2 linked regions of the Streptomyces noursei ATCC 11455 genome follow. The protein of the gene in region 1 interacts with the protein of each later gene in a pairwise test. Links are inferred from orthologs where the notes say so. Each region holds a gene or a part of one and is shown on either strand. Other genes may lie near its edges.

What was found.
Region 2: the proteins of SNOUR_RS34455 (region 1) and paaC interact in binary tests that used the Escherichia coli proteins (3 or more experiments, as listed by UniProt). The link is inferred for Streptomyces noursei ATCC 11455 from one-to-one orthologs.

What each region holds. Positions count from the first base shown.
Region 1 is NZ_CP011533.1:8,053,934-8,068,728, reverse strand. The notes cover bases 8,124-11,122. They hold SNOUR_RS34455 (response regulator), read left to right. Parts: upstream 8,124-9,276; coding sequence 9,277-9,969; downstream 9,970-11,122. Other genes in these bases: SNOUR_RS34445 (alpha/beta fold hydrolase), read left to right, coding at 11,048-11,122; SNOUR_RS34450 (LysR family transcriptional regulator), read right to left, coding at 9,966-10,898; SNOUR_RS34460 (sensor histidine kinase), read left to right, coding at 8,124-9,280. Also shown: SNOUR_RS34490 (AAA family ATPase), read left to right, coding at 1-2,344; SNOUR_RS34485 (trypsin-like peptidase domain-containing protein), read left to right, coding at 2,341-3,489; SNOUR_RS34480 (trypsin-like serine peptidase), read left to right, coding at 3,539-4,609; SNOUR_RS34475 (ABC transporter substrate-binding protein), read right to left, coding at 4,638-5,669; SNOUR_RS34470 (ABC transporter permease), read right to left, coding at 5,716-6,591; SNOUR_RS34465 (ABC transporter ATP-binding protein), read right to left, coding at 6,581-7,396; more of SNOUR_RS34460, read left to right, coding at 7,640-8,123; more of SNOUR_RS34445, read left to right, coding at 11,123-11,848; SNOUR_RS34440 (alpha/beta fold hydrolase), read left to right, coding at 11,887-12,774; SNOUR_RS34435 (pyridoxal phosphate-dependent decarboxylase family protein), read left to right, coding at 12,896-14,302; SNOUR_RS34430 (IS982 family transposase), read right to left, coding at 14,341-14,795. UniProt on the Escherichia coli protein: Member of the two-component regulatory system DpiA/DpiB, which is essential for expression of citrate-specific fermentation genes and genes involved in plasmid inheritance.
Region 2 is NZ_CP011533.1:4,856,138-4,870,920, reverse strand. Bases 4,944-7,930 are described here. They hold paaC (1,2-phenylacetyl-CoA epoxidase subunit PaaC), read left to right. Parts: upstream 4,944-6,070; coding sequence 6,071-6,790; downstream 6,791-7,930. Other genes in these bases: paaE (1,2-phenylacetyl-CoA epoxidase subunit PaaE), read left to right, coding at 7,284-7,930; paaD (1,2-phenylacetyl-CoA epoxidase subunit PaaD), read left to right, coding at 6,784-7,284; paaB (1,2-phenylacetyl-CoA epoxidase subunit PaaB), read left to right, coding at 5,808-6,074; paaA (1,2-phenylacetyl-CoA epoxidase subunit PaaA), read left to right, coding at 4,944-5,706. Outside these bases: phenylacetic acid degradation protein PaaN, read left to right, coding at 1-190; SNOUR_RS20580 (TrmH family RNA methyltransferase), read right to left, coding at 340-1,104; SNOUR_RS20575 (hypothetical protein), read right to left, coding at 1,278-2,009; SNOUR_RS20570 (hypothetical protein), read right to left, coding at 2,324-2,539; SNOUR_RS20565 (HTTM domain-containing protein), read right to left, coding at 2,536-3,888; SNOUR_RS20560 (DUF5819 family protein), read right to left, coding at 3,885-4,556; more of paaA, read left to right, coding at 4,723-4,943; more of paaE, read left to right, coding at 7,931-8,330; SNOUR_RS20530 (acyl-CoA dehydrogenase family protein), read left to right, coding at 8,439-9,572; SNOUR_RS20525 (rhodanese-like domain-containing protein), read right to left, coding at 9,655-9,999; SNOUR_RS20520 (J domain-containing protein), read right to left, coding at 10,010-10,975; SNOUR_RS20515 (DUF2252 domain-containing protein), read right to left, coding at 11,137-12,642; SNOUR_RS20510 (ABC-2 transporter permease), read right to left, coding at 13,029-14,315; SNOUR_RS20505 (MarR family winged helix-turn-helix transcriptional regulator), read left to right, coding at 14,504-14,783. UniProt on the Escherichia coli protein: Component of 1,2-phenylacetyl-CoA epoxidase multicomponent enzyme system which catalyzes the reduction of phenylacetyl-CoA (PA-CoA) to form 1,2-epoxyphenylacetyl-CoA. The subunit C may be essential for structural integrity of the alpha subunit.

The sequences.
Region 1 (14,795 bases):
GTTCCCGTTCGCGTACATCGACTTCGAGCGGCCCACCCTCTCCATCCGGGAACCGGTCACCCTGATCGCCGAGTCGGCCCGCCAACTCGGCGTGCAGTACCCGGAGTTCGGCGCCGAGCTGGCGGCGCTGGCGGACGAGTGCCAGGAGGCGGCCGCCACCCAGCGCGAGGAGCAGGAGCGGATCACCCAGCTGCACCAGCTGGCCACCACCCGGGTGCTGGGCCGCAGTTCGTCGGAGGCGTTCCAACTGCAGGCCACCGAGCGGGAGACCGGTCTGATCCGGCGGGTGGCCGACGTCCTGGTGCGCGCGGTGGCCGCGGCCGGCCAGCAGGATCCGCCGTTCGTGCTGGCCGTCGACTCCTTCGAGGCGGCGCAGTACCGCGGCTCCCCGGTGCTGGGCCGGATCTGGGCGATCTGCACCGCGCTGCAGAGCGTCTATCCGAAGTTCCGGATGGTCGTCTCCGGGCGGGCGCCGGTCGACCACCCGGCCCGCACCATGGCGCTGTCCGAGATCGAGCTGCGGGAGCTGGACCGGCCGGCCGCCGTGGCGCTGCTGCGCTCCCTGGGCGTCCACGACGCCGATGTGGCCGAGGCGCTGGCCGAGCGGGTCGGCGGGCATCCGCTCAGCCTGCGGCTGGCCGCCCGGGCCGCCGCGCTCGCCGGCAGCGAGGCCGAGCAGACCGGCGAGCTGATCCGCAGCCTGCCCGAGCGCGGGCCCCGCCACCGGGTCGACCGACTGCTGCTCCAGGGCGCCCTCTACGACCGGATCCTCAGCCATGTCGCCGACGAGGACGTGCGGCGGCTCGCGCACCCCGGGCTGGTGCTGCGGGTGATCACTCCCGAGCTCGTGCAGGACGTGCTGGCCGGGCCGTGCGGGCTGACGGTGGCGGACGCGGGGGCGGCGCACCGGCTGTTCGCCGGGCTGAGCCGCCTGGACATGGTGGAGCCGGCCGGACCGGAGGCGGTGCGCTACCGCCGCGACGTCCGCGCGATCATGCTGCGGCTGCCCGGCGGGGACCGTGGCGAGGTGATGCGCGAGGTCGAGCGGCGGGCGGTGGCGCACTACGCGGCGCGCGAGGGACTGGAGGCGCGCGCCGAGGAGATCTACCACCGGCTGCGGCTGGACGAGGACCCGCGGTCGGTGGAGGAGCGCTGGCTCCCCGGCGTCGAGCGGTTCCTGGCCGGGGCGCAGCAGGACATGTCGCCGCGGGCCGCGGGGCTGTTGACCGCCCGCCTCGGCAAGGGCGCGCCCGACCGGGTGGCCGCCGCGGCCGACCAGGAGGACTGGGAGCGGATCGCGGCCCGCGAGGCGGAGGACCTGCTGGCGCAGGGGTTCGCCGACGCGGCGCTGGCCAGGCTGGGGCAGCGGCGGCCGTGGACGCCGTGCAGTCCGCTGCACTCCCTGAGCGCGGACGCCCAGAACCGGCTCGGGCGGCGCGACGAGGCCCGCAGGGGCGTGGCGGAGGCCATCGGGCAGGCGGAGCGGGCCGGTTGCGCCGAGCGGCGGCTGGAGCTGCTGCTGTTCGGCGCCCGGCTGGCCGAGGAGGCCGGCGATCTGGCGGACGCCGACCGGCAGTTGCGGGTGGCCGAGGACGTCGCGGTGGACCTCGGGCAGGATCTTGAGGCGATGGGCGTGCGGCTTGCGCGGGCCCGGCTGCCCGCCACCCGCGACACCGCCCGCTCCGGCGCGCAGGCCGGCCGTCAACTCGCCACCCAGCTGCGGGAGTTGCCGGACAAGGTGCTGGCCGATCAGCCGGTGCTGGTGCGCGCCGTCGCCTCGCAGATCTACGGCCAGGACCCCGGGGCGCTGTCGCACGCCCTGGACGTGGTGGGCCTGCCGACCGACGACGCGACGCTGGAAACCCTGGGGGCCGCGATGCGCCGGGCGACCCGTCGACAACCGGCGCTGCTGGGGGCGGTGATGGGGATCCTGGACGAGGCCGCGGGGCCGTCCGGGACACCGCCGTGGTCCGAAGCGCCGACGCCGACGCCGCGGACGCCGGGTCCACCGGCACCGAGCCCCGTGGCCACCGGGCCGCGCACGCCCACCGCCGCGGCGGCCCCCGAGGCCCCCGCACACCCCGCCCCGCCCTCCCGCCCCACCGGCATCACCGGCATCCTGCGGCTGGCGCGCGACCGCGGCACCCTCAACGCGCTGGCCCGCCGGCTGCTGTCGGTCCCCGACCGCAGCGGCGAACTCGTCGCCGGGGTCGCCGCGGCGATGGGCGTCGGGACCCACGGCCGCACGACGCCGGACGGGGCGCCCGACGGGGCAGCGGCACCACAGGCCGGGCGCCACCGGCCGGACGGAAGGAGCGGCCCGGCCGGGCCTGAGCGCCGATGACCGCCTATCTCTCCCCGGACGAGCTCCTCCTACTGCGGGACGCGGCGCTGGAGAGCGGGCTGACCGACCCCGGCGTGCGCCCGCTGCTCTTCGACGGGATCATGCCCAGATACCGCGGCACGCTGCCGATGCTGGCCGCCCCGATGCATCAACTGCACTCCGACCTGGCCCAGATGAACCAGGTGGAACGGCTGGTGGACGGCTCGGTCCCACTGGAGATCTGGCTGCGCAACGCGGTGGCGCAGACCACCGAGGCCGAGCCGCTGAAGGTCTTCCAGCGCGCCCTGGACGAGGTGGCCCGGCGCGCCGGCGGCGAACCCGACATCCTGGCCGACCGCCCGGCGCCCGAGATCAAGGAGCAGATCGTCCACCGCGACGACACCGTCCCGATCGGCTTCCTGCGCGGCGGCGACCTGGCCGGCACCGCGGTCGCCCGCCTCAAGGTGCCGCCGTACCAGGACGGCGCCCCGCTGCAACCCAACGGCTTCCCGCACGCCGGCACGGGCTGGCTGATCGCCCCCGCCCTGCTGATGACCAATCACCACGTGGTCAACGCCCGCACCGGGACCGGCGCGGAACGCCCCCTGGCCGCCCCCGAGGACCTGCGGCTCCAGGCCCGGCACACCCGCGCCCGCTTCGGCTACGACAGCGACTCCGGCGACCTCGACGACTCCGCGGCCGAGGAGGTCGAGGTCGCCGAACTCGCCGCCGCCGACCCGGACCTGGACTATGCGGTGCTGCGGCTGTCCGCGCCGCCCGACCGCCCGGTGCTGAAGCTGGCCCGGCGCCCGCTGGAGGTCGCCGACGGCGAGTACGTGGCGGTCAACATCATCCAGCACCCCGGCGGCCAGTCGAAGCGGGTGGCGCTGCGCAACAACCTGGTCTACGAGACGGACGAGCACGACGTCCGCTACTTCACCGACACCCGAGGCGGTTCCTCCGGCTCCCCCGTCCTCACCGACGACTGGCGGGTGGTGGCGCTGCACCGCGGGACCCGGCGGGTGGAGGACGTGCTGTTCCAGGGGCGGACGACCGCGTTCGTCAACGTCGGCACCCAGATGACCAGCGTGCTGCGCCACCTGGAGACCCATGCCCCGGACGTCCACGCCGAGATCAGCGCGGCACAGGGCGACGGACGGGGCTGAGCCGGCCGACCGGCGCCACGGCCCGGCCGACCCGACCGAGGAGGACGAGATGGACAAGCGGAGCCGATCACCGGTGGCGACCGGTCCCGAGCGGGTCTTCTCCGATCTGCACGCGGTGGCGGCGCGGGTGCGGGACCAACTGTCCTGGGAGGAACCGGAGTCCGCCGTTGAGCTGCCCCCGGCACAAGCGCCGGCCGGGCAGATCTCGCAGTACGCCCGGCAGGAGCGCACCCGGGTGCTGTCGGCCGGCGCCAACGGTCTGGAGAAGCTCGCCGAGGGGCGGGCCGACGAGATCAGCGACGACGAGTCCTTCGGGATGGAGGCGATCGTCCTGCTGGAGGGGCGCCCGGCCATCCTCGTCCAGCACCACGACTTCGCGCCGCAGCAGGGCGACTGGGCGGTGCTGGAGGGCCATCGGGCGGCGATCCGGGAGTCCCTGGCCCGGGTCGGCCGGGTGGAGGTCTCCGGGCACATCAGCCTGGACTGGCTGGGCACCGGGTTCCTGGTCGGGCCGGAGACGGTGATGACCAACCGCCACGTGGCGGTGGAGTTCGCCCGGAGCGCGGGCGAGGGCTGGGCCTTCCAACAGGGGCTGGGCGCCGCGCTGGACCTCGGCGAGGAGTACGGGGCCGGCCGGGAGCCCGCGGACGGCGGACCGTCGTACGAGGTCACCGAGGTCCTGGGGATCCATCAGGACGTCGATCTGGCCCTGCTGCGGATCGCCCCGTACCTGGGCGGCAGTGCGCTGCCCACTCCGCTGGCGGTCGCCGCGGACGCGCCCGCGGACCTGCCGGGGCACCCGGTGTACTGCGTCGGCTACCCGGCCTGGGACGGCCGTCGCAACGAGCCGGAGTCCATGCGCCGGATCTTCATGGACGTCTACAACGTCAAGCGCCTCCAGCCGGGCATGACGACCGGGCTGGAGGCGGAGGGTGATGTGATGCGCCACGACTGCTCCACCCTGGGCGGCAACAGCGGCTCCCCGGTCATCGACCTCACCGACCACCGCGTCCTCGGCCTGCACTTCGGCGGCCGGTACGGGCTGGGAAACTACGCGGTGCCGCTGTGGCAGTTGGTGGAGGACCCGCTGCTGGCGCGGGGGCGCGTCAACTTCGTGTGAGCGCCGCGCGCCGGCAGCAGACGCGACGTCACTTCTTGACGAACTCGGTGGTGTAGGTCTTCTTCAGGTCGATGGTGGCGTTCTTCAGGGTGGGGTTGAACGCCTTGAGGACCCGCTCGACGGTGGCCGGTCCGTCCGCCGGCATCACCCCGTCCTTGGTGAACATCGGCAGGGTGTCCTTGATGGCCTGGACGTACAGCTCCTTGCCGCCCTGCGCGTAGTCCGCGGGCATCTTCGCGGCGATCTCCTCGGCGGTGTGCGTGGACATCCACTTGAGGGTCTTGACGAAGGCGTTGGCGAGCTTCTGGACGGTGTCCTTGTGGCTGTTCACCCAGTCGGTGTTCATGTAGAGGCTGGACGACGGGTAGGGGCCGCCGAGCGCCTGCCGGGAGCCCTCGGGGGTGCGCATGTCGACGAGCACCTTGCCGATCTTCTTGTTGACGACCTGGGCGACGGTCGGGTCGGTCGTCATCCCGGCCTGGATCGAGCCCTGTTCCATGGCGGAGAGGAAGGTCTGGCCGGCGCCGACCGCGACCGGGGTGATCTCCTCGGGCTTCACGCCGTTCTTGACCGCCAGGTACTTGGTGAGGAAGTCGGTGGACGAGCCCAGCCCCGTCACGCCCAGCTTCTTGCCCGTGAAGTCCTTGGGCGAGGTGATCTCGGAGGCGGCCTTGGTGGAGACCACCTCCACCTCGCCGGGCGCGTGGGCGAGCTGCACCACCGATTCGACCTGCTTGTTCTTCGCCTGCAGGTCCAGGGTGTGGTCGTAGAAGCCGACCACGCCCTGGACGTCGCCGGAGATCAAGGAGGTGGTGGCCTGGACGCCGGCGGGCTCGGTCAGCAGGGTGACGTTGAGGCCCTCGGCCTTGAAGTAGCCGAGCTGCTGGGTGAGTCGGGCCGGCAGGTAGATGACCTTGTCCAGGCCGCCGACCATGATCTGGATCCGGCCGTCCCCGGCGTCCGCGGCCGAGCCGGAGGAGGAGCCGCCGCAGGCGGTGAGGCCGGTGAGGGCGAGCGCGGTGGCGGCGACCGCGGCCGAGATCTTGAGCGGGGTGCGCATGGTCACGTCCTTGTGAGGTGAGGCGGTGCGGGCGGGTGTGCGGGGGTCAGCGGCCGTCGCCGGCGTCGGCCGGCTTCCAGCGGAAGAGCCGCTTCTCCAGGAAGGCCAGCAGCCCTTCGGCGAGCAGGGCGACGACCGCGAGGATCGCCATGGCGGCGTAGACGCCGGCGGCGTTGAAGGTGCCCTGGGAGGCCGAGACCAACAGGCCCAGGCCCTTGGTCGCGCCGATGTACTCGCCGACGATGGCGCCGATCAGCGCGAAGCCGAAGCTGACGTGCAGGCTGGTGAAGATCCAGGAGGTGGCGGAGGGGATGACGACCTGGAGGGTGACCTGGCGGTTGCTGGCGCCCAGGATCCGGGAGTTGGCCACCAGGTTGCGGTCGACCTCGCGGGCGCCCTGGAAGGCGTTGAAGAAGACCGGGAAGAAGACCAGGACGACGGCGGAGGCCACCTTGGAGGCCGGTCCGAGGCCGAACCAGATGAGGAAGATGGGGGCCAGGACGATCCGCGGCAGCGCGTTGAGGACCTTGATGTAGGGGCCCAGCACATCGGCCAGGAAGCGGATCCGGCCGAGCGCGATGCCCAGGACGACGCCGCCGATGACGCCGATGACCCAGCCGAGCAGCGCCTCGTAGAGGGTGTACCAGACCTGTTCGATCAGGGGGCCCTGCGGGGTGCCGTTCAGCGCCCACTGGGTGATCTGGTCCCAGATCTTCGAGGGCATGGAGAAGTTGAACGGGTCGATGACGGCGGCGCGGGCCAGCCCCTCCCACAGGGCGACCAGTGCGACCAGGAGCGCGACCCGGGTGGCGTAGACCAGGATCTTGTGGTTGCGGGCGGCGCGGGCCCGGGCCTGGCTGCGCTCGCCGGGGATGCCGGCCTCGGTGGTGGCGGCCGGTGCGGCGACGGTCTCAGGCGACATGGGCGGCACCCCTTTCGCGGGTGATCCGGACCTCTTCGCCGAGCGAGGACCAGATCTCCCGGTAGATCTCCACGAACTGCGGCTCCAGCCGCACCGACTCGACCCGGCGGGGCCGCGGCAGGTCGATGGTGAAGACCTCCTTGACGGTGGCGGGGCCGGCGGTCATCACCACGACCTTGTCGGCCAGCGCGATCGACTCCTCCAGGTCGTGGGTGACGAAGACGACGGAGGCGCCGGTGCCGGACCACAGGTCGAGGAGCTCGTCGGACATCAGGGCCCGGGTCTGCACGTCGAGCGCGGAGAACGGCTCGTCCATGAGCAGGATCTCGGGGTCGTTGACGAAGGTCGCGGCGAGCGCGACGCGCTTGCGCTGGCCGCCGGAGAGCTGGTGCGGATAGCGGTCCTCGAAGGCGGCCAGGCCGACCCGGGCAAGCCATTCACGGGCCCGCTCCCTGGCCTCGGTCTTGGGGACGCCGCGGAAGCGCGGGCCGGCCATGACGTTGGAGAGCACGGTCCGCCAGGGGAAGACGGCGTCCTGCTGGAAGACGAAGCCGACCTTGTCGCCGATACCGCGGACCGGCTCGCCGGCCACCAGCACCTCGCCCTCGGTGGGCTCCTCCAGGCCGCTGACCAGCGTCAGGGTCGTGGACTTACCGCACCCGGTGGGCCCGACGACGGCGACGAACTCGCCGCGCTCCACGGTCAGGTCCAGGTCCCGGACGGCGGTGTGCAGACCGCCCGAGGGGGTGCGGAAGGTCTTGCTCGCTCCCCGTAGCTCGATGGCGGGGCTCGTGTGGCTGTTCATGGACCGGGAGGCTAGGAGCGGTGCGGGCCACCGCGGCAGCCTTGTGGGCGCAAGCCGTCTTTCTGCGCGCAAACCCTGTTGTGCCCATTTTGCTCACGCTAGAACAACAAAAGTTCGACGGGGTCTGGGCAGCCGGGCCGCGGCGGCTTACGTTGCGTTCACACGAGATCAACAGACAGCGTCATGAACGGAAGGCGTCGGTTCCGCATCCCGCGGAGGGCCGGCCGAGACAGGGGGGACCGCATGCGGATCCACTGGCCCCGTCGCGTCTTCGCGCAGGTCCTGACCGCGCAGCTGGTCATCACCACCGGTGTGATGGTGCTGGCCACCGGGCTGTTCCTAGCCCCGCTCGGCCACGCCCTGGACGACCAGGCGATGCGCCGGGCCCTGGCCATCGCCCAGACCACGGCCGCCGACCCGGAGCTGGCCCGCGAGGTGCAGGCCACCGTGCCGGCCCCGGGAGGCCCGGTGCAGTCCACCGCGGAGCGGATCCGGCGGTCGACCGGGGCGCTGTACGTCGTCGTGATGGACACCCGCGGGGTCCGCTGGTCGCACACCAACGCCGCGGAGATCGGCCATCACGTCTCCACCGACCCCAGCCGGACGCTGGCCGGCAAGGAGGTCCGCCAGATCGACACCGGCACGCTGGGCCGGTCGGCCCGCGCGAAGGTGCCGCTGCGCGACGACGACGGCGCGATCGTCGGCGCGGTCTCGGTCGGCATCGCCTACGACAGCGTGCACGGCCTGCTGCTCGGCACCATCCCGGGGCTGCTGCGGTACGCGGGCGCGGCGCTGGCGGCCGGGGTGCTGGCCGCGGTGGTGGTCGCCCGGAGCCTGCGCCGCCGCACGCACGGGGTGGCCACCGCCGACATCTCCGCGCTGCTGGACGAGCGGGAGGCGATGCTGCACGGCATCCGCGAGGGCGTGGTGGCGTTCGACCGGCGGGGCCGGATCCGGCTGGTGAACGACGAGGCGGGGCGGCTGCTGGGCCTGGACGCCGGCGCCGCCGGCCGGGCCCTGGACGAGGTGCTGCCGCCGGGCCGCACCACCGACGTGCTGGCCGGCCGGGTGGCCGGCGGCGACCTGCTGGCGATCAGCGGCGGCCGGGTGCTGGTCGCCAACCGCGTCGCCACCCGGGACGGGGGCGCGGTGGTGACCCTGCGGGACCGCACCGAACTGGAGCTGCTGGGCCGGGAACTGGACAGCACCCAGGGCCTGTTGGACGCCCTGCGCGCCCAGGACCACGAGCACGCCAACCAGCTGCACACGGTGCGCGGGCTGCTCGAACTCGGCCGGTACGACATGGCGGTGGAGTTCGTCGCCGAGGTGGCCAGCGCCCATCGGGCGTCCGCGGAGCAGATCGCCGAGCGGGTGCACGACCCGCTGCTGTCCGCGCTGCTGGTCGGCAAGGCGGCGATCGCCGCCGAGCGCGGTGTCGCGCTGCGGGTGTCCTCCGGCACGCTGCTGCCGGACGCGGTGGTGGACCCGCGCGACCTGGTCACGGTCCTGGGCAATCTGATCGACAACGCGCTGGACGCCACCGCCGAGCGCCGCGGCGCCGATCCGTTCGTCGAGGTGGAGCTGCGTGCCGAGGGCAGCACCGCGGTCGTCCGGGTCAGCGATACCGGGCCGGGCGTGCCGCCCGAGATGCGCGACCGGATCTTCGCCGAGGGCTGGTCCACCAAGACCGCCACCGTCGCCTCCCGGGGCCGGGGGCTCGGCCTGGCGCTGGTGCGCCGGCTGTCCGAACGCTACGGCGGGATGGCCCGGGTCACCGCCCGCGCGGGCGGCGGCGCGGTCTTCACCGTCGTCCTGCCCGAGGCCCTGTCGCCCGACCTCCACCCCCCGATTCGTCAGCTCACGGCCACAGGAGAGTCACCTTGATCGATGTCCTTGTCGTGGACGACGACTTCCGCGTCGCGGAGATCAATGCCGCGTATGTGTCCCAGGTGCCCGGCTTCCGGGTCGTCGGCCGCGCCCACACCGCGGCCCAGGCGCTGGCCACGTTGGAGCGCGGCCACGTCGACCTGGTGCTGCTCGACCACTACTTGCCGGACGAGACGGGTCTGACCCTGGTGCGGCGGCTGCGCCAGATGGGCCACCACACCGACGTGATCATGGTGACCGCGGCCCGGGACGTGGCGACGGTGCAGGCCGCGATGCGGTACGGCGCCCTGCAGTACCTGGTCAAGCCGTTCGGCTTCTCGGGGCTGCGCGCCAAGCTCGACGGCTATGCCGCGCTCCGCCGCACCGTCGAGGGCGTCGGCGGCCGGGGCGAGGCCGGCCAGGAGCAGGTGGACCGGATCTTCGCCGCACTGCGCACCCCGGACTCCCCGCACACCGAACTGCCCAAGGGCCACTCGGCGGCGACCGTCGACCTGATCCGCCGCATCCTGGACGAGGCCGGGCTGCCGCTCTCCGCCCACGAGGTCGCCGAACGCGCCGGCGTCAGCCGCTCCACCGCCCAGCGCTACCTCAAGCACCTCGAACGCACCGGCCGCATCAGCCTCACCCTGAAATACGGCGACACCGGGCGCCCGGAACACCGGTACGCCCGGGCCCGCGCGAGCTAGGGCCTGTCCGCCCCCGACCCGTCGGACGGCCCCTGGGGCGTGTCGTCCTCCGCGGCCTCGTAGCACGCCTCGATCAGGGCGCGCAGACCGACCCCGGGTGGTCCGGTCCGCACCGCGAGATAGGCCCGCATGACCGGTGCCGGCCCGGCGAGCGGGCGGAACACCACGCCCGGGACCGGGAGTTGGTCGGCGTGCGGGGCGTAGAAGACCGTCCAGGACGGTTTGCCGTAACCGATGGCGGCGAGGGTGTCCTGGGCGTTGGTGAACTCCGGTCCCTGGACGGGCTCGAAGCCGGCCTCCCGGCAGGAGCGCATGACCAGGTCGTGGAGCGCGGGGTTGCGGGTGTGCGGGGAGAGCCGCAGCGGCAGCCCGGCGAGCCCGGACAGCTCGACGCTCTCCCGCGCGGCGAGCTCGTGCCGCGCGGGCAGCGCCGCCATCAGCGCGTCCTGCCACAGCGGCAGGAACTCCAGCCCGGAGTCGGTCCGTTCACCGCGCAGGAGGGTGGCGTCCAGGTCGCCGGCGCGCACCTTCGCCAGGCGTTCCTCCGTGCTGCCGGCGACGAGCTCCAGCTGGGCGTGGTCGGCGCGCCGGTCGAACGCGGCGAGCAGGGCGTCCAGCCGCGCGCCCAGTCCGGAGCTGGTGCCGAGCCGCACCGTCGCGGCCCGTTCGGCGCGCAGTTCGTCGATGGCCTCCCGGGCCCGGGCCTGGAGGGCGAGCATCTCCCTGGCGTACGGCAGGAGCCGGTCGCCGGCCTCGGTGAGCCGGACGACGCGGGTGGAGCGGGCGAACAGCTCCGTGCCCAGCTCGCGTTCGAGCCGGCGGAGCTGCTGGCTGACCGCGGACTGCACGATGTGCAGCCGCTCGGCCGCCCGCCCGAAGTGCAGTTCCTCCGCCACCGTCAGGAAGTAGCGCAGCTGTCGGATCTCCATGGCCCCCCGTTCGCCGTGACCCGCATTGATCACCGTACGCGATGAGTGTAGGCGCGGATCGCCCATTGGTCGGCGGAGGTGATCGCGGTTGGCTGAGGACGTCACACACCGCGCGGCCCGCAGGGGTCACAAGGTCGGAGGAGACCGCCATGCCGTACCTGGACGTCAACGACACCACCCTCTACTACGAGGACGAGGGGACCGGCCCCGCGCTGCTGTTCCTGCACGGCTGGGGCACCAGCGGCCGGGTCTGGGGCGCGCAGCTGCCGGACTTCACCCAGGACCACCGGGTGGTCACCGTCGACTGGCGGGGCTGCGGGCGGTCGGCCCGCCCGCTGCGGGGCAACACCACCGCCGGCGTGGTCAGCGACCTGGTGGCGCTGATCGGCGCGCTGCGCCTGGACCGGCCGGTGGTCGTCGGCTCGTCGATCGGGGCGACCTTCGGCACCGAACTGGGGGTGCGGCGACCCGAGTTGATCAGCGGCGTGATCGCGGTGGACGGACCGGGGTACTGGCCGTCCACGGGGATGCCGATGACGGAGCTGATGGCGGGCCTGCGCCTGGACCGGGCCGGCACGCTCGCCGGCTGGGTCCCCGGGTGGTACGCGCCGGGCACCTCGCCCGCGCTCGTGGACTGGACGGTCCGGCAGATCCTGGACTCCGGGGTCCACATCGACCAGCACTTCGTCTCCGCCGGCAGCTACGACCCGCGGCCGCTCCTGCCCGCGCTGCAGGTGCCGATCCACTACCTGCACGGCGAGCTGGACACCTCGATCCCGCTGGAGGTGGCCCGCACCTGCGCCGCTCTCACGCCGGGCGCCGAGGTCGGCGTCATCCGCGGCGCCGGACACATGCCGCAGCAGGAGCGACCCGACGCGTTCAACGCCGCACTGCGCTCCGCACTCGCCCGGATCGCCCCGGCCGCGGCCTCGGCCCACACCCGCTCCTGAACACCCCACCTCACCCCACCCCCTCGAAGGAGACCTCCATGCCCGTCACCCAGGTACCCCTCGCCGACGGCGCCGCCAGCATCGCGTACGACCGCACCGGGACCGGCCCGGGGCTGGTGCTGGTGCACGGCACCGGCGCCACCCGTGCGCAGTGGGGGCCGCTGACCGAAGCCGTCGCCGACCGCTTCACCGTGGTCGCGCCGGACTACTCGGGCTCCGGCGACACCACCGACCACGGCGGCCCGCTCACCCTGGCGGACCTCGCGGACGAGGTGCTGGCCGCGGCCGACCACGCCGGCCTGGACCGCTTCCACCTGGTCGGCCACTCGCTCGGCGCCGCGATCGCCACCCACCTCGCCGCCCACCACCCCGGACGGATCCGCTCGCTGGTCCTGCACGCCGGCTGGGTCCGCACCGACACCCGGCTGCGCGCCGAATTCGCCTACTGGCTCGACCTGCTGCGCACCGACGCCGAGCACGGCACCGCGCACTTCGCCCGGATGCTGCCGCTGATGGCGTTCGGCCCCCGGTACTGGGAACGGACCGACACCGCGGCGAACGAGGAACTGGTGCGGACGCTGGCCGCCACACTGGCGCCCGGCATCGCCCGGCAGATCGAGGTGGACCTGTCGGTGGACCTGCGGCCGCTGCTCGGCCGGGTCACGGCGCCGACGCTGGTGCTGGCCAGCGCCCACGACCGGATCATGGGCGCCGATCAGCAGCAGGCGCTGCTGGCCGGGATCCCGCACACCCGCTACCAGGAGATCGACGCCGGGCACGGTGCCCCGGGCGAGGACCCGGCCGGATTCGCGGCCCTGATCGCCGCGTTCCTGGACGAGCGGCGCGCCGCCGAGGCGTCCGAGGCGGCACCGGCCCCCGGCACCGCGGACGCCCCGGGCCGGTCGGCCGTCGCGGCGCCCGCATAGGTCCCGCCCCCGATCCGCTCCCCCGCCCCGATTCCGGTCCACTTTCCTGCAATTGGATCAGGAGACGGGGGCCCGCCCCCGGCTAGGTTCGGTCGTCCCGACCCGACGAACGGAGCACACCGTGCACCCCCACCTCGCCGCCGATCTCGCCGCGCTGCCCGACCTGTTGGAGGCCACCCGGGAACGGGCCGCGGCCTTCCTCGACGGCCTCGCCGAGGCGCCGGTCGTCCCCGCCCGGCCAGCTCCCGAGCCGCGGCCGCTGCCCGTGCGCGGCACCGGACTGCGGGACGCCCTGGCGGACTTCGCGGCGCGCTGGCAGCCCGGTCTGTCGGCCAGTGCCGGCCCGCGCTACCTCGGCTTCGTCACCGGCGGCGTGACCCCTGCCGCCCTCGCCGGTGACTGGCTGACCGGCGCCACCGACCAGAACTCCATGTCGTCCCTGGACGCCACCGGACAGCACCTGGAGCGGGAGACGGTGGGGTGGCTGCGCACGCTCTTCGGGCTGTCGGACGCCCACGAGGGCGCGTTGGTCAGCGGCGCCACCATGTCCAACACGGTCGGGCTGGCGATCGCCCGCGAGTGGCTCGGGGAACGGCGCGGCATCTCACCGGCCGAGGACGGGACGGCCGCCCTCGGCCCGGTCCGGGTCCTGTCCGGCACCCCGCACTCCAGCGTGGCCAAGGCACTGTCGCTGCTCGGCCTCGGCCGGTCCGCGCTGGTCACCGTCCCCACCCTGCCCGGCCGCGAGGCGGTGGACCCGGCCGCGCTGGAACGTGCCCTGCGGGACGCGGACGGCCCCTGCGTCATCGTGGCCAACGCCGGCACCGTCAACACCGTCGACTTCGACGACCTCCGTGCGCTCGCCGCGCTCCGCGACCGCTACGACTGCTGGCTGCACATCGACGCCGCGTTCGGCGCCTTCGCCGCGCTCTCCCCGGACCACGCCCACCTGGTCGACGGTCTGGACCTCGCCGACTCGCTCTGCGTCGATCTGCACAAGTGGCTGAACGTCCCGTACGACAGCGCGGTCCAGTTCACCCGCCGCCGCGACCTCCAGGCCCGCGTCTTCCAGAACGCCGCCGCGTACCTGGGTCCGCTGGGCGACACCCCCGACCTGGTCCACCTCACCCCGGAGAACTCCCGCCGGCTGCGCGCCCTGGCCACCTGGTTCACGCTGCGCGCCTACGGGCACGAGGGCCACCGCGACATCGTGGACCGCTGCGCGGAGGGCGCCCGCACCCTGGGCGCGGCGGTCGACTCCCTCGACGGCCTGGAACTGCTCTCCCCGGTCCGCCTCAACGTCGTCTGCTTCACCCTGGCCCGCTCCGCCACCGCCGAGCGCCTCGCCGCCCTCGCGGATGCCCTGGCCGCCGAGGTGTTCCTGACCCCCACCGTCCATGCCGGACGGCCCGCCCTGCGCGCCGCGTTCAGCAACTGGCGGACCACCGCCGAGGACGTCCGACGCATCGTCACGGCCCTGGAGCGCGCGGTCCGCGACCTGCCGGCGGACCGAGGGACCCGGCCATGACCCATCGGACACGATCTAGATGAATGAGTCCGATGTCTTCAGTGGTCATACGCGATCAGTGATCGTTTGGCTGGGGCGTTGGTGGTCCAGTTGTGCCAGATCACCGTGGCCAGGGCGAGGAGTCGTTGGCCGGTGCGGGCGAAGACACCGGCGAGTGTTCGGCCTCCGTGTTGTTCCAGGCTGAGCTGGCCTTTGAGGGTGTCGAATACCGCCTCGATCCACTGGCGGACGTGGGCCAGGCGTCCATGTCGGACAGGCTCGTTCTTCATGTCCGGCCGCACCAGATGGACGCCCAGGCACTCTTCGAGGAACGCCTCGAACTCCCGCCCGGCGAAGCCCTTGTCCGCGAGGATCACTTGACCGGAGCGGATGAGGTGGTGGTCGCGTTCCAGCAGCGCGGTCATCACCTGGCGTTCACCGAGTTTGGGGTTGGCCAGGCACCAGGACACCGGCATGCCCTCGGCGGTGGTCAGCAGGTAGAGCCGGAATCCCC
Region 2 (14,783 bases), 3.2 Mb from region 1 along the record:
GGAGGACGTCTGCCTGGAGGAGTGCGCCCAGCTGTCGGTGAACCTGACCGGCGGCGTGTATGTGAACCAGACGGCGGCGTTCTCCGACTTCCACGGCTCGGGCGGCAATCCGGCGGCCAACGCGGCGCTGTGCGACGGCGCCTTCGTGGCGAACCGGTTCCGGACGGTGGAGGTGCGGCGGGAGGTGTGAGGCCCCGGGGCCCGGGCGAGTTCCGGGCCCCGTTCCCGATGATCGGCAGCCCCTCGGCGACGGCCCAGGAGGCCGGTTCCACGGTGCCCGGGTGGTGGCGGACGTGCCGGCGGTCGGTCACCCTCGCGCCACGGCGCCGCCACGACTGCTCACGGCGCCGGAGGCGGGCCACCCCAGTGGAAGAGAGCCATGGCGACGCTCGTGGCCAGGTTGTAGCTGGACACCTGGGGCCTCATCGGGAGGGCTACGAGCCGGGTGGCCCGCTTCCGGAGTTCCGGCGAGATGCCATGCCGCTCCGACCCGAACGCCAGCAGCGCGTCATCGGGAAGCACCACGGATCTGATGTCGTCCCCCTCCGGGTCCAGTGCGTACATCGGCCCCGGCGGCAGAGCGTCGAGCGGGAGACTCTCGACCGCGGTCGCGTAGTGGAGGCCCGCCGCTGCCCGCACCACGTTGGGGTGCCACGGGTCCATGTCGCCGGTGGTGACCACGCCGGTGGCGCCGAACCCCGCCGCGAGCCGGACCACGGCGCCGACGTTCCCGAGGTTGCGGGGGTTCTCCAGGACGACGATCGGAGCCGGCCGCGGGGTCCTCGACAGGGTCTCCAGATTGCGGTGGAGGTCGGGGCGAGCGGCCAGGCCGGCCACGTGGGTGGGATGCACCCTCGGCACGAGATCCCGGAGGGTTCTGACCGGCACCTCGGTCACGAGATCGCCGATCCGCCGAGTGAGGTCGTCGGCCAACTCGTCGGCCAACGCCAGGACGGAGCCCTTGTCACTGGAGATCGCCAGGCTGACGTCCGCACCGAAGCGGAGAGCGTGCTTCACGGCATGAAAGCCGTCCAGCAGCACCGTCTCCTGGGCAGCGTCCCGCCACTGTCGCGCGACTGCGGTGATCTCGTCCTCGCTCACCACATCAGACTACGGCTCACGGCCGTCACCAGGGCCTGGGCCCTGCACCACAGCCGTCCGGCGAGGGGCGACGACGGCGACAGGAGCCCGCAACGCCGGTTCTGGCAACGAGCGGGAAGCTCAAAGAAAAACGAGCGGCAAGCTCGAAGAAATCCGGCTCACCGGACACCCGTGGATCACAGGGGCGTCGGCTTCCACGGCTCGGGAGGCAGGAACGGGGCCCGCCGCCACACGTGCACGGTGAAGGCCACCATCGGCGCGGTGAACAGTGCCCAGAGCGCCGGGCCCGTCCAGAGCCCGAGGTCGAAATATGCGGTGATCACGGCCGCGGCGATCCCGGCCACTCCCAGGCCGGCGGCGAGCCGGACGAGATAGCGCATGCGCCGGGTCGGCTCGTGCCTGTCGGCTCCCTGTCGCAGCCGCCATACGCACACGGTGCTCAGGGTCAGTCCCGCAACGCCCATGCCGAGGGCGGCGGCCAGATCGGCGCCGGGGGGATTGGCGGGACGTGCCCAGGTCTTCTGGTTGATCCCCTTGGCCGTGACCTCCTGGACGGCGCCCTGCCAGACGGTGCCGGTCACCCGGTCCCCGTCGCGCAGCGTGCTCAACAGCGGGTCGTCGTCGGCGAATCCGATCCGCCGGGCCGTGCCAGCGGAGTCGGTCAGGGTGGCCTTGTGCTGGTCCTTCCCGAGGCGGATGTCCGAGACGGTGAACTCCTGGTCCCGGACACAGTCATCCGTCCGGGTCGCCGGTGCGCAGACCGGCGCGGACCGGTACGCACGCTCGTCGGCGATCTGCTCCGGCACCCAGACGCTCATCAACCACACGGAGGCGCCCACGCAGATGACTGCGAACGCGAGAGAGATGATCGCGGTCGCGGAGTTGTACAAGGGGTTCCTGCTGCTCATGCGGCCGTCCATATCGAACAATCCTCGCACGCCCGCACGGAACGGCTCCGCGGCGCTTCACCGCCTGCCGTCGTTCGCCGCTCGTGCGGACCGGCTGTCCGACTTGCCGGCCGACGTGGCCCGGACGGCCGCCGGCGGAGGCGGGAGCGCGGCGCCTGAGTCAGGGGTGGGACCGCTGCCGCACAGGCGCACGCGGCGGCGGGATGCGCATCAACTCACCCTGGCCCGTGGGGCGATCGGGGAGCACTCCCCGGAAGCAAAAATGACGGACCCGGAGTTTTCTTCCGGGTCCGCTCCTGTCGGGAGGCTTGCCGTCACGCGATGCGACGCTCCGGGGGCGCGGCGATCGCCTCCCGCGTCCAGCAGCGGTGGCGACCGACGACGTCGCGGCGGTCGCCGTGGGCCAGCGGCCCGGGGGCGCAGCGGCCGCCCCGCGGCCGGGGCCACGGGTGCGGCCCGACGCCGACCTCGGGCCCGTGCCCCTCGTCGTCCTGGAGGGGCACGGCGGGGGCGGTCGTTCCGCTGCTCACTCCATGAGCGTCCGGCCATCGCTGCCGGACCGGGCGGCGGCCTCCAGCCCGGCGCCCTCGGCGGCGGTGCCCGGGCCGTGGTCGCCGGTGCGCGGGAACAGCCGGCGGCGCAGGCGGGTGAGCCGGCCGCCGAGCCAGGTCAGGAAGTTGGTCGGCAGGAAGACGGCGTCGGCGGTGATCATCGCCAGGGAGAAGAACGGCAGCCCCAGCAGGAACGCGATCGAGAGATGCTCGCAGATCATGACGACCAGCAGCGCGTTCTTCAGGCGCCGGTTGAAGACGGTGAACGGGAAGGCGACCTGGAAGATCACCGTCCCGTAGGTGATCAGCATGATCACCAGGCCGTTGCCGCCGAGCAGCCGGGACAGCTCCGGCCAGGGGGAGAAGTAGTCCAGGTGCATCGGGTAGTAGACGGCCGTGCCGTCCTGCCAGCGCGAGCCCTGGATCTTGTACCAGCCGGCGGTGGCGTAGACCAGGCACACCTCGACCATGATCACCAGCAGGGCGGCGTTGTGCGCCAGCTTGGCGAGGGTGTCGAGGACGATCCGGGGCTCCCCGGGGGCGTGCCGTCGCACCGCCCACCACAGGCCGTGCGTCGCCCACAGTCCCCACAGGGCCAGGCTCCAGCCGAAGTGCGGGAACGGCCCGTGTCCGAACCAGGTGAGGCCGGGGGCGCCGGACAGCTGAGCCACGGCGAGAGCGAGGCCGAGCACCGCCCACAGGACGATGCCGGTCAGGTCGCGGGACGGGACCGCGGCGTCTCCGCCGGGGGCGGCGGCCGCCCGCCGGGCGCGCCGGGCGTCCAGCGACCACACCTGGCCGCACCGGGTCAGCACGAGGTAGATCGCCATCAGGTGGATGACGTTGTCGCCGCCGTCCCCGATGAAGACGCTGCGGTTCTGCAGCGAGAGCACGCCGACCATGAACAGCACCGACATGGTGCGGGTGCGCCAGCCGAGCATCAGCAGCGCGCTGACCACGATTGCGAGGACGTAGACGCACTCGAACCAGCCGCGGCCGTCGGACCACACCAGGACGGAGAAGCCGTGGTTGCCGTTGAGCAGCTGGCGCGCCATGCCGAAGTCCCAGGGGCCGGCGGGCCCGTAGAGCTGCTGCCGGTGGGGCCATTCGCGCAGCAGGAACAGCAGCCAGGTGCCGGCGAAGCCGATCCGGATGACGGCGGTCTGGTACGGGGCCAGCGCCCGGGCGGCGACCCGGGCGAAGCCGCGACCGACGGCGCGCTCGATGCGGGTCTCCTGGTAGGCCGCGGGGGCCTCCTGCCGAGTCCGTGCGGGGGCGTCGGGGGTCCGGGCGGCGGTGCGCGGCTGCTGCGGCGTCGGTGACGTCACTTGTTCGTCGCCCCCTCGGGCAGGTCGTTCGCGGTGATCGGCCACCAGGGCAGGACGCGGTAGACGGGCTGGTCGCTGACCTTCTCGGCGCTCCACGGCGGCGGGAGCACCGAGGTGGTCCGCGAGCGGATCTGGACCTGCTCGACCCGGTCGCCGCCCTTGGTCCACTCACCGGACATCCGGAGCATCACGATCCGCCGCAGGTAGCGGGCGAAGCTCTCGCCGCGCTCGCCGGTCGGGCGGTTCTGTGCGTCGAGGTTGCTGGAGAGCAGCTCCCAGCCGCGGCGCAGCTGGTTCTGCTGGGTGTGGCTGGGCAGCGGGTTGTGGAGGATGGCCCGCCCGTCGCGGGCGGTCAGATCGGTCCAGCCGGTGGTCCGCGCCGTGCCGTCCTGGGTGCGCAGCTGTGCGCGGACCTGGACGTCGGTGTTCTGCTGGAGGGGGTTGGGGGCGAACAGCTTCCAGTTCTGCTCGTACTCGGGATAGACGTAGTCGTTGATCAGCCCGGCCTGCTGCTTACTGAGCGTGTTCGACGGTGCGATGTGCAGGAACATCATCGCGAGATGGATCAGGACGGCGACCGCGATGCCGCTGGCCGCCGTGCCTATGACGATCCGCGAGGGCAGCGACAGCGTGGCCAATGGCCGCGATTCGTCCCCGTATGACTGCATTCCCGCCCCGTTCCCCGTCCTCGTAACGGCCGACTCCGCCCCGGAACGGTACCTATGCGGCCGGCCCGAGCACACCTTCCCCTGGATATCCACAGGCTTGACACCCGCGGTCCGCCCACTCACCATTGAACCGAACGATCGGTCGGTCGGGAGGAGGGGGCACCACATGACGACGATCGCGCCGGAGGACACGGGCCAAGAAGCCCTGTTCGACGCAACCATCGCCGCGGACGAGCGGATCGAACCACGCGACTGGATGCCGGACGACTACCGCGCCTCACTGGTGCGCCAGATCGCCCAGCACGCCCACTCCGAGATCATCGGCATGCAGCCGGAAGCAAACTGGATCACCAGAGCACCGTCCCTGCGCCGCAAAGCCATCCTCATGGCCAAGGTGCAGGACGAAGCCGGCCACGGCCTGTACCTCTACAGCGCCGCCGAAACCCTCGGCACCGGCCGCGACGAACTCCTCGACAAGCTCCACACCGGCCGCCAGAAATACTCCTCGATCTTCAACTACCCCGCCCTGACCTGGGCCGACGTCGGCGCCATCGGCTGGCTCGTGGACGGCGCCGCCATCACCAACCAAGTCCCGCTCTGCCGCTGCTCCTACGGCCCCTACGCCCGCGCCATGGTCCGCATCTGCAAAGAGGAGTCCTTCCACCAGCGCCAGGGATACGAGCTCCTGCTCACCCTCAGCCGCGGCACCGAGGCCCAGCACACCATGGCCCAGGACGCCATCGACCGCTGGTGGTGGCCCTCGCTGATGATGTTCGGCCCACCCGACGACGAATCCGCCCACTCCGCCCAGTCCATGGCCTGGAAGATCAAGCGCCACTCCAACGACGAACTGCGCCAACGCTTCGTCGACATCTGCGTCCCCCAGGCCGAAACCCTCGGACTGACCCTCCCCGACCCCGACCTCCGGTGGAACGAAGAACGAGGCCACTGGGACTTCGGCCCCATCGACTGGACCGAATTCCGCGAGGTCCTCAAGGGCAACGGCCCCTGCAACGACGAACGGATCGGCCGCCGCCGCCGCGCCCACCAAGAAGGCGCCTGGGTCCGCGAGGCCGCCGCGGCACACGCCGCCAAACACCCGGCCCACACACCGCACGCCGGCACCGACCAGGAGGAGGCGGCCCGATGACGACACCACGCCCCACGCACGCCCCGGCCGCACCCACCGAACCGACCCGGCCGCACACCACCACCGACCCCACGGCCACCACCGGCCCCACCGACTGGCCCCTGTGGGAAGTCTTCGTCCGCAGCCGCCGCGGCCTGTCCCACACCCACGCCGGCAGCCTCCACGCCCCCGACGCCCAGATGGCCCTGCGCAACGCCCGCGACCTCTACACCCGGCGCTCCGAAGGCGTCTCCCTCTGGGTCGTCCCCTCCACCCAGATCACCGCCTCCTCCCCGGACGAGAAGGACACCTTCTTCGAACCGGCCGGCGACAAGCCCTACCGCCACCCCACCTTCTACGAAATCCCCGAGGGGGTGCACCACCTATGACACCGCACCCCACCACCCCCGCCCTGCCCCTCGGGGACGACGCCCTGATCCTCTCCCACCGCCTCGGCGAATGGGCGGGCAACGCCCCCGTCCTCGAAGAGGAAGTCGCCCTCGCCAACATCGCGCTGGACCTCCTCGGCCAGGCCCGGATCCTGCTCTCCCTCGCCGGCGACGAGGACGCACTCGCCTACCTCCGCGAGGAACGCCACTTCCGCAACGTCCAACTCGTCGAGCAGCCCAACGGCGACTTCGCCCACACCATCGCCCGCCAGCTCTACTTCTCCACCTACCAAGAGCTGCTCTACGACCACCTCGCCACCACCGACACCCCGTTGACGCCCCTCGCCGGAAAAGCCGTCAAGGAGACCGCCTACCACCGCGACCACGCCACGCAGTGGACCCTGCGCCTCGGCGACGGCACCGACGAGAGCCACACCCGGATGCAGCGCGCCCTGGACACCCTCTGGCGGTTCACCGGCGAACTCTTCGACCCCGTCGACGGACTGGACGACGTCCCCTGGCAGCCCCTCCGCGACGAGTGGACCACCCGCATCACCAGCACCCTGGAGCGCGCCACCCTCACCGTCCCCGAAGGCCCCCGACACAGCGCCTGGACCGCCGGCGGCGGACGCCAAGGAATCCACACCGAACCCTTCGGCCGACTGCTCGCCGAAATGCAGCACCTCCACCGCAGCCACCCGGGGGCGACATGGTGACCACCCCCACCACCCTGGAAGCGGAACTCCTGGCACTCGCCGGCTCCGTCCCCGACCCCGAGCTGCCCGTCCTCACCCTCGCCGAACTCGGCATCCTGCGCGACGTACGGCTCACCGCCCCCGACCGCGTCGAGGTCACCCTCACCCCCACCTACACCGGCTGCCCCGCCATCGAAACGATGTCCGCCGACGTCCAACGCGTCCTCCACGACCACGGCATACCCCACGTCGAGGTCCACACCGTCCTCAGCCCGCCCTGGACGACCGACGCGATCACCGACGAAGGCCGCCGCAAACTCGAAGCGTTCGGCATCGCCCCACCCCGCCCCACCGGCCCCGCCCGCGGACCGATACCCCTCGACCTCACCCTCCGCTGCCCACACTGCGGATCGACCGACACCACCCTGCTCAGCCGGTTCTCCTCCACGGCCTGCAAGGCACTGCGCCGCTGCGAGTCCTGCCGCGAACCCTTCGACCACTTCAAGGAGTTGTGATGTTCCACCCGCTCCGAGTGCGGGAGATCGAGCGACTCACGGACGACGCGGTGGCCGTCACCTTCACCGTCCCGCCCGCACTCCGCACGACCTTCCGGCACACCCCCGGGCAGCACATCGCACTGCGCAGAACGATCGACGGCCAGGAGATCCGCCGCACCTACTCCATCTGCACCCCCGCCACCGACGACCCCGTCCTGCGGGTGGGCATCCGCCTGGTCGAGGACGGCGCCTTCTCCACCTACGCCCTCAAGGAACTCGCCGTCGGCGACACCGTCGACGTCATGGCCCCGGCCGGCCGCTTCACCCTCGCCCCCCGCCCCGGCCAGTTCGTGGGCATCGTCGGCGGCAGCGGCATCACCCCGGTGCTCTCCATCGCCACCACCCTGCTCGCCCGCGAACCACACGCCCGCTTCTGCCTGATCCGCAGCGACCGCACCACGGCCTCCACGATGTTCCTGGAGGAGGTGGCCGACCTCAAGGACCGCTACCCCGAACGGTTCCAGCTGGTGCACGTGCTCTCCCGCGAGGAACGCCAGGCCGGCCTCCCCTCCGGCCGCCTCGACCAGGAACGCCTGCACACCCTGCTGCCCGCACTGCTGCGGACCGACGCCGTCGACGGCTGGTACCTCTGCGGCCCCTTCGGCCTCGTCCAGGGCGCCGAACGAGCCCTGCGCGCCCTCGGCGTACCGCGCACCCACATCCACGAAGAGATCTTCCACATAGACAACGGCGCCGCGGCCCCCGTCCCCGCCGCCACCGCGCCCGCACACAGCACGGTGACCGCCACCCTCGACAGCCGCTCCGGCACCTGGCCCGTCCACGACGGCGAATCGCTCCTGGAAGCCGTACTCCGCAACCGCCCCGACGCCCCCTACGCCTGCAAGGGCGGCGTCTGCGGCACCTGCCGCGCCTTCCTCGTCTCCGGCGAGATCCGGATGGACCGCAACTTCGCCCTGGAATCCGACGAGGTCGACGCCGGATACGTACTGGCCTGCCAGTCCCACCCCGCCACCGAACAGGTCGAGCTGGACTTCGACCGCTGAGAACCGCCCACCACCGTCCGCGCCATTCCCAATTCCTGCAACATGTTCTACCTTGACGCCTCGTCAGATATCACTGTCGGAATCCGACGGCGCGCGGGAGGACGGACCGTGGACTTCACCTTCACCGAAGAACAACAGGCAGCCGTCGAAGCGGCACAAGCCGTCTTCTCAGCAGTCACCCCGGACAACACACCCAGCCCGGCACTCACCCACGGCCCCGTGGCCGACGACTTCGACCGCCCCCTCTGGCGCACACTCGCCAACGCCGACCTGCTCGGCCTCCCCATCGCCCCCGAACACAACGGCGCGGGACTCGACCCCCTCGCCCTCTGCCTCGTCCTCCGCGAATCCGCCAAGGTCCTCGCCCGCGTCCCGCTCCTGGAGTCCTACGCCGCCGCGCACACCCTCCAACGCCACGCCACCGACGACCTCCGCGCCGAGATCCTCCCCCACATCACCACCGGCGACCTCGTCGTCACCGCCGCCTCCCACGGCCGCACCGGCCACGACCCGGCCGAACTCGCCGTCACCGCCCGCCAGGACGGCACCACCTGGACCCTCGACGGCACCCACACCGCCGTCCCCTGGGCCCCCACCGCCGACCGGATCCTGCTCCCCGCCCACACCCCCGACGGCCACACCGTCCTCGCACTCGTCCCCCGGGACCGCACCGGCCTCACCCTGCACGACCAGACATCCACCAACGGCGAGCGCCACGCCGAGGTCCACCTCGACTCCGTACGCACCGACACCCGGGAAACACTCACCGACCCCGCCGCCTGGAACACCCTGCGCGACCTGCTCACCACCGGCACCTGCGCACTGGCCCTGGGCCTCGGCGAACGCGTCCTGACCATGACCAGCGACTACACCGGGAAACGCGAACAGTTCGGCTTCCCCCTGGCCACCTTCCAGGCCGTCGCCGTCCAGGCCGCCGACCGCTTCATCGACCTGCGCGCCATGGAAGCCACCCTCTGGCAGGCCGCCTGGCGCCTCACCACCGGAGCGAGCGGCCCCCTACCGCCCGCCGGAGACATCGCGGTCGCCAAGATCTGGGCCTCCGAAGGCGTCCGCCGCGTCGTCCAGACCGCCCAGCACCTGCACGGCGGCTTCGGCGCCGACACCGACTACCCGCTGCACCGCTACCACGCCTGGGCCAAACAACTCGAACTCTCCCTGGGCCCCGCCGCCGCCCACGAGGAGGCACTCGGCGAACTCCTCGCCGCACACCCGCTCAGCTGAAAACCCACGCGACACGGGCCGCCGAAGAAGACCAGGCCCTGCGGGGAGAGCCCCCGAGGGCCTGAAGGAGAGCCCCGAGGACCTAGATGACGGTCCCCACGCCACCCTTGCCGTCCGACACCGGACGCCCGGCCGCCTCCCACGCCTGCATACCGCCCGCGACATTCACCGCGTCGATGCCCTGCTGGATCAAATACTGCGCGACCTGAGCCGACCGACCGCCGACCCGGCACATCACATAGATCTTTCCGCTGTCCGGCGCCGCCTCCGTCAACTCCCCGTAACGGGCGACGAATTCGCTCATCGGAATGTGCAGCGCGCCCTCGGCGTGCCCGGCCGCCCACTCGTCGTCCTCACGGACGTCCAGGAGGAAGTCCTCGGGCGTGAGGACATCGACACCGACCGTGGGCACAGAACCAAAATGCATACTCCCGACGCTACCCGACCAGCTGGGCGAGGTACGCCTCGCGTTCCCGGACATCGGCCATCAGCTTCTCGGCGATCTCGTCCAGCAGAGCATCCGGATCGTCCGGCGCCATCCTGATCATCGAGCCGATCGCGCTGGCCTCCAGCTCCGCGACGACGGAAGCCAGCAGCTCCTTGCGCTCGGCCAGCCACTCCAGCCGGGCATAGAGCTCCTCGCTCTCGCTCGGCCGACGCTCGGCGGGCGCCGGACCGGCCTCCCACTCCCGCACCAGCTCCCGCAGCAACGCCTCGTCGCCCCGCCCGTACGCAGCGTTGACCCGCGCGATGAACCCGTCCCGACGGGCCCGCTCCGCGTCGTCCCGCGCCAGGTCCGGATGCGCCCGGCGCACCAGGTCGCGGTAGAGCTTGCGGGCCTCCTCGCCGGGCCGCACCTTCGGCGGCGGCTGAACCGGCTGATCCGTGAGCATCGCCTGCGCCTCGGGGAACAGCCCCTCCGACCCGAGCCAGCCGTGGAACAGCTCCTCCACCTGCGGCATCGGCAGCACCGACGCACGTGCCTCGCGGGCCTTACGGATGTCCTCGGGGTCGCCGGAGCGCGCCGCCACGGCCTCCGCGATCTGCGCATCCAGCTCGTCCAGCCACGCGTACATGGGGCCGAGCCGCTGGTGGTGCAGCCGGGAGAAGTTCTCCACCTCCACCCGGAAGGTCTCCACCGCGATCTCGAACTCGATCAGGGCCTGCTCGGCCGCCAGCACGGCCTTCGCCAGCCGCCGGGTCGCCTCGTCCCGACCATCCGCGCTCTCACCCGCGCCCTGCGGGCCCCCGCCGGGAGCGGGGGCATCCCCGTCGCCCCGCTCGGCGCCCGGCACCGCCCCGCGGGCATCCGCCGCCCGCGGTTCGGCCGGGGCGCCGGGTGTCCCCGGTACGTCCGATCGGTCCTGGCCGTCCTGCGCGTTCTCCGCGTGCGAGTTCGTCACCTGGTCAGCGTACGGCCCGGGGGGTGCAGCCACCTGACCGCACCGGGGGGCCTCGGGGCCCCTCCCCACCCGGCCCCCTCCCCACCCACCCCCACGCCTCGCCCTCACCACCACCCCGCCCCGCAAAGCCCCCGGAAGGCCCCGGAAGGACTCCCTCGCCGTTACACCCCGCTCTCCGCCGCGACGCGACCGCTGCGTATCGCCGCGACCAGGTCCGCGTGATCCGCTTCCGTGCGCTCCGCGTAGGCCAGCGCGAAGGCCGCTATCGCCTCATCGAGTGCCTCGCCCTTGCCGCAGTAGCCGGCCACTACACGAGGGTCGGCACTGTGGGCGTGTGCGCGTGCCAGGAGTGCACCGGTCATCCGGGCGTAGTCGTCGAGTTGCCCGTCCGACAGCCGGGCCGGATCCACGCTGCCCTTGCGGTTCCGGAACTGCCGTACCTGGAAAGGCAGTCCCGTGCCCAGACCGTCCGGCGCCCCCGCGCCACTCGACCGTTCCTTCCCGGCGACGCCATGGACGCCGGATGCACCGCGTATGCCGTGTGCGCCGTGTATACCGTCCGTCGTGCCCTCCCGTACCGTCGTCCATCCCAGCAGCAGGTCGCTGACCACCTGCATCCGTCGCTGTCCGAGCACCACGCGCCGGCCCTCGTGTTCCGCCGGGGGTGCGGGGAAGCCGACCTTCGCCACATAGGGCGCCAGTATCGAGCGGCGGGCCTCCTTCACCTGGAGGACCAAGGGCTCGCCACGGTGGTCCAGCAGCAGCACCACGTATGACCGCAGTCCGACGCTGCCGGTGCCGACTATCCGGAAGGCGACGTCGTGCACCGCGTACCGGGCCAGCAGCGGCAGTCGGTCCTCGGGAAGCGTCTCCAGATAGCCGGCGAGCGACGAGGCGACCGCTGCCGCCTCCGCGTCCGGTACCCGGCGCAGCACCGGCGGCGCGTCGACGAACCGTATGCCGCCGTCCGGTCCGCGCTCGGTGGATTTCGCCGCGAACCGTGCGCTGGTGTTCTTGCGTGCCTTGGCCTCGACCCGTTCGAGGGTGCCCAGCAGGTCCCGGGCATCGGTGTGCGAGACCAGTTCCTCGTCGGCGATGGCGTTCCACGCTTCGGTCACCGGGAGCTTTGCCAGCAGCCGCATGGTGCGCCGGTAGGCGCCGGCGGCGTCCTGCGCCGCGGCCTTGCAGTCGTCCTCGCTCGCGCCCGCCTCCCGGCCGGCGAGGACTATCGACGTCGCGAGCCGTTTGACGTCCCATTCCCAGGGGCCGTGGACGGTTTCGTCGAAGTCGTTGAGGTCGATGACCAGGCCGCCGCGGGCGTCCGCGTAGAGGCCGAAGTTCGCGGCGTGCGCGTCTCCGCAGATCTGGGCCCCGATGCCGGTGACAGGGCTTTCCGCCAGGTCGTGGGCCATGAGTCCGGCCGAGCCGCGGAGGAAGGCGAAGGGGCTGGCGGCCATCCGCCCGACCCTGATGGGCGTCAGCTCGGGCAGCCGCCCGGCGTTGGATTCCTCGACCGACGCCACCGCGTCGGGGCGCCCGGCCGTGATCCGCAGAACGGCCTGTGCGTCGCGGGGCAGTTGGTCCCGCAGTGCCCGGCCCACGGCCTTGGCCGACGGCCCTTCCGCGTCCGCCTTTGCGAACCCCGGTACGTATGGCACGCGTGTCATGGCGGCCACCTCCCCCTTCGTGCCCTTGGTTTCGCGCGGCATCCCTGGTGTGCCCCGGCACACCGGCATCCCCCGCGTCCGTCCGACTCGGCGGCCTGTGCGGCTCGCCGGGCACTGACGTTACCGACAACGGCCCGGCGTCCGTCGGGCCTGTGGATAGCTCTCGGAGGCGGACGGGGGGGGACGGCCGGAGGGCACAGATCGGACCGCCGGGCACTCCCAGAAAGGACAGGCGGAAGCGAGGGCGAGAGCGAGGAAGGGGGCGACGAAGGGAGCGAGGAAAAGCGGGGAAGAGGCAACAAAAGGGGCGAAGCAAGCGGAGAAGCAAGCGGAGGCGGAAGCGGCCGGGCGAAATGGCCCGGCCGCTTCAGCGTTGGCGGCGTCGGCTAGACGCCCACGGCCTCTTCCATCTCCTCTTCCATCTCCTCTTCCATCTCCTCTTCCGTTTCGCTGTCGCGCTGCGCGGTGGGCCGTGCAGAGGCCCGTTCCGGGGTGCGTCCCGGGGCTCGTTCGGGGGTGCGTTCCGGCATCGTGGCGGCTACCGCGGCGGCGGCCACCGCGCCGGCGTTGGCCACTGCTTCGGCCTCGGCCGTGCGTCGCCGCTGCTCGGTGAGAGCCGCCGCGGCGACCATCAGCAGGCCGACGAGCAGCCATCCCGCGAGCGTCCAGACGTGGCCGGCGAGGCCGTGGCCGGCGAAGTAGACGTGGCTGCGGGTGCCTTCCACGAAGCCGGCGCCGTTCCAGAAGGAGTGCAGGGCGGCGAAGAAGCCGTTCTGCATCTCGGGGCGGAAGATGCCGCCGGAGGAGGTGAAGTTGAGCATCACGAAGAGCACCATCACGCCGAGCGTGGTCCAGCGCTTGAGGAAGGTGTGCAGGCCGGTGCCGATGAGCAGGATGCCGGCGGAGTACAGCCAGGCCATGCCCCACAGTGCCCACAGGCCGTGGTCGACGAGGTGGAAGACCGGTCCGGCGAAGAGGGTCCCGATGACGGCGACCACGAGGGATGTGCCGGTCGCCAGGGCGGCGCGGATCCGCATCGGGAGGACGGCGCCGGCGCCGCCGATGACCGCGACGGAGGCGTAGGAGCCGATGCTGAGGGCGACGAGCAGGAAGAAGATGCCCTGTCCGGTGGGGTCGTGCGCGGCGGTCGGTGCGATGTCGGTGACCTTCAGCGGGTCGCCTTGTCGGGCGGCGAGCGGGGTGAAGATCTTCTGGACGACGGTGGCGCTGGTGTCGGATCCGGCGGTGGCCACCAGGAGTTCGGGGCCGTGTGGTGCGTCGCCTGTTCGGGAGAGGGCGGCCCGGTTGGTGGTGCCGTTGCCGTTGGCTTGGTTGCCGCCGGCCAGGTAGGCGCCGAAGATCTCCTGGTTCTTCAACTGGCCGACGGCGGTGGCCCGGTCGGGGACGGTGCGTGCTTCGAGTTCGCCGTGTGCCTTGTCGTTGATGGTCTGGGCGAGTACTTGGGCGTGCGTGCCGGTTCCGACGATGGCGACGGGCAGGTGGTGCGGTGACGGGTTGGCGAAGGCGCCCAGGTAGGCGAGTCCCATCCCGATGCACATCAGGAGCGGGGTGATCAGGTGTGTCACCACGTGGCGCAGGTCGCCGGGCCGGACCGGGTGCCGGTCGCTGCGGTGGTCGCTTCGGTGGTCGGGACGTCGTCGGTCCGCGGTCATGGGCAAGCCTTCTCAGTAGTCGTCCGGGCCGGTTGTGTGGTGGGCCGGTCGTCGTTCAGCTGTGGCCGGTGGGTTGTGGCTCCGGTGCCCGGGCGAGCGGGCGGACGCCCCGCCAATAGTTGGCTACTACAACTCTCAGGTCACGTTGTACTATACAACTAGTTTCCCGAAAGGCAAAGGCGACCCCCGTGACCCACCGCGACGCTTCCGTCGAGACCATCCAGCAGGAGATGACCGCGTTCGCCCGGCGCGCCCGCGCGACCGCCGCCCGGATGCACCCCGAGCTCTCCCTGGTGTCCTACACCCTGCTCGCGCACCTCGATGACCAGCAGGGATGCCGCGCCACCGATCTGGCGGCGCACTACTACCTGGACAAGTCCACGGTCAGCCGACAGATCGCGGCGCTGGAGAAGCTCGGATTCGTCGAGCGGCGCGTCGATCCGGACGACCACCGCGTCCAGGTCCTGC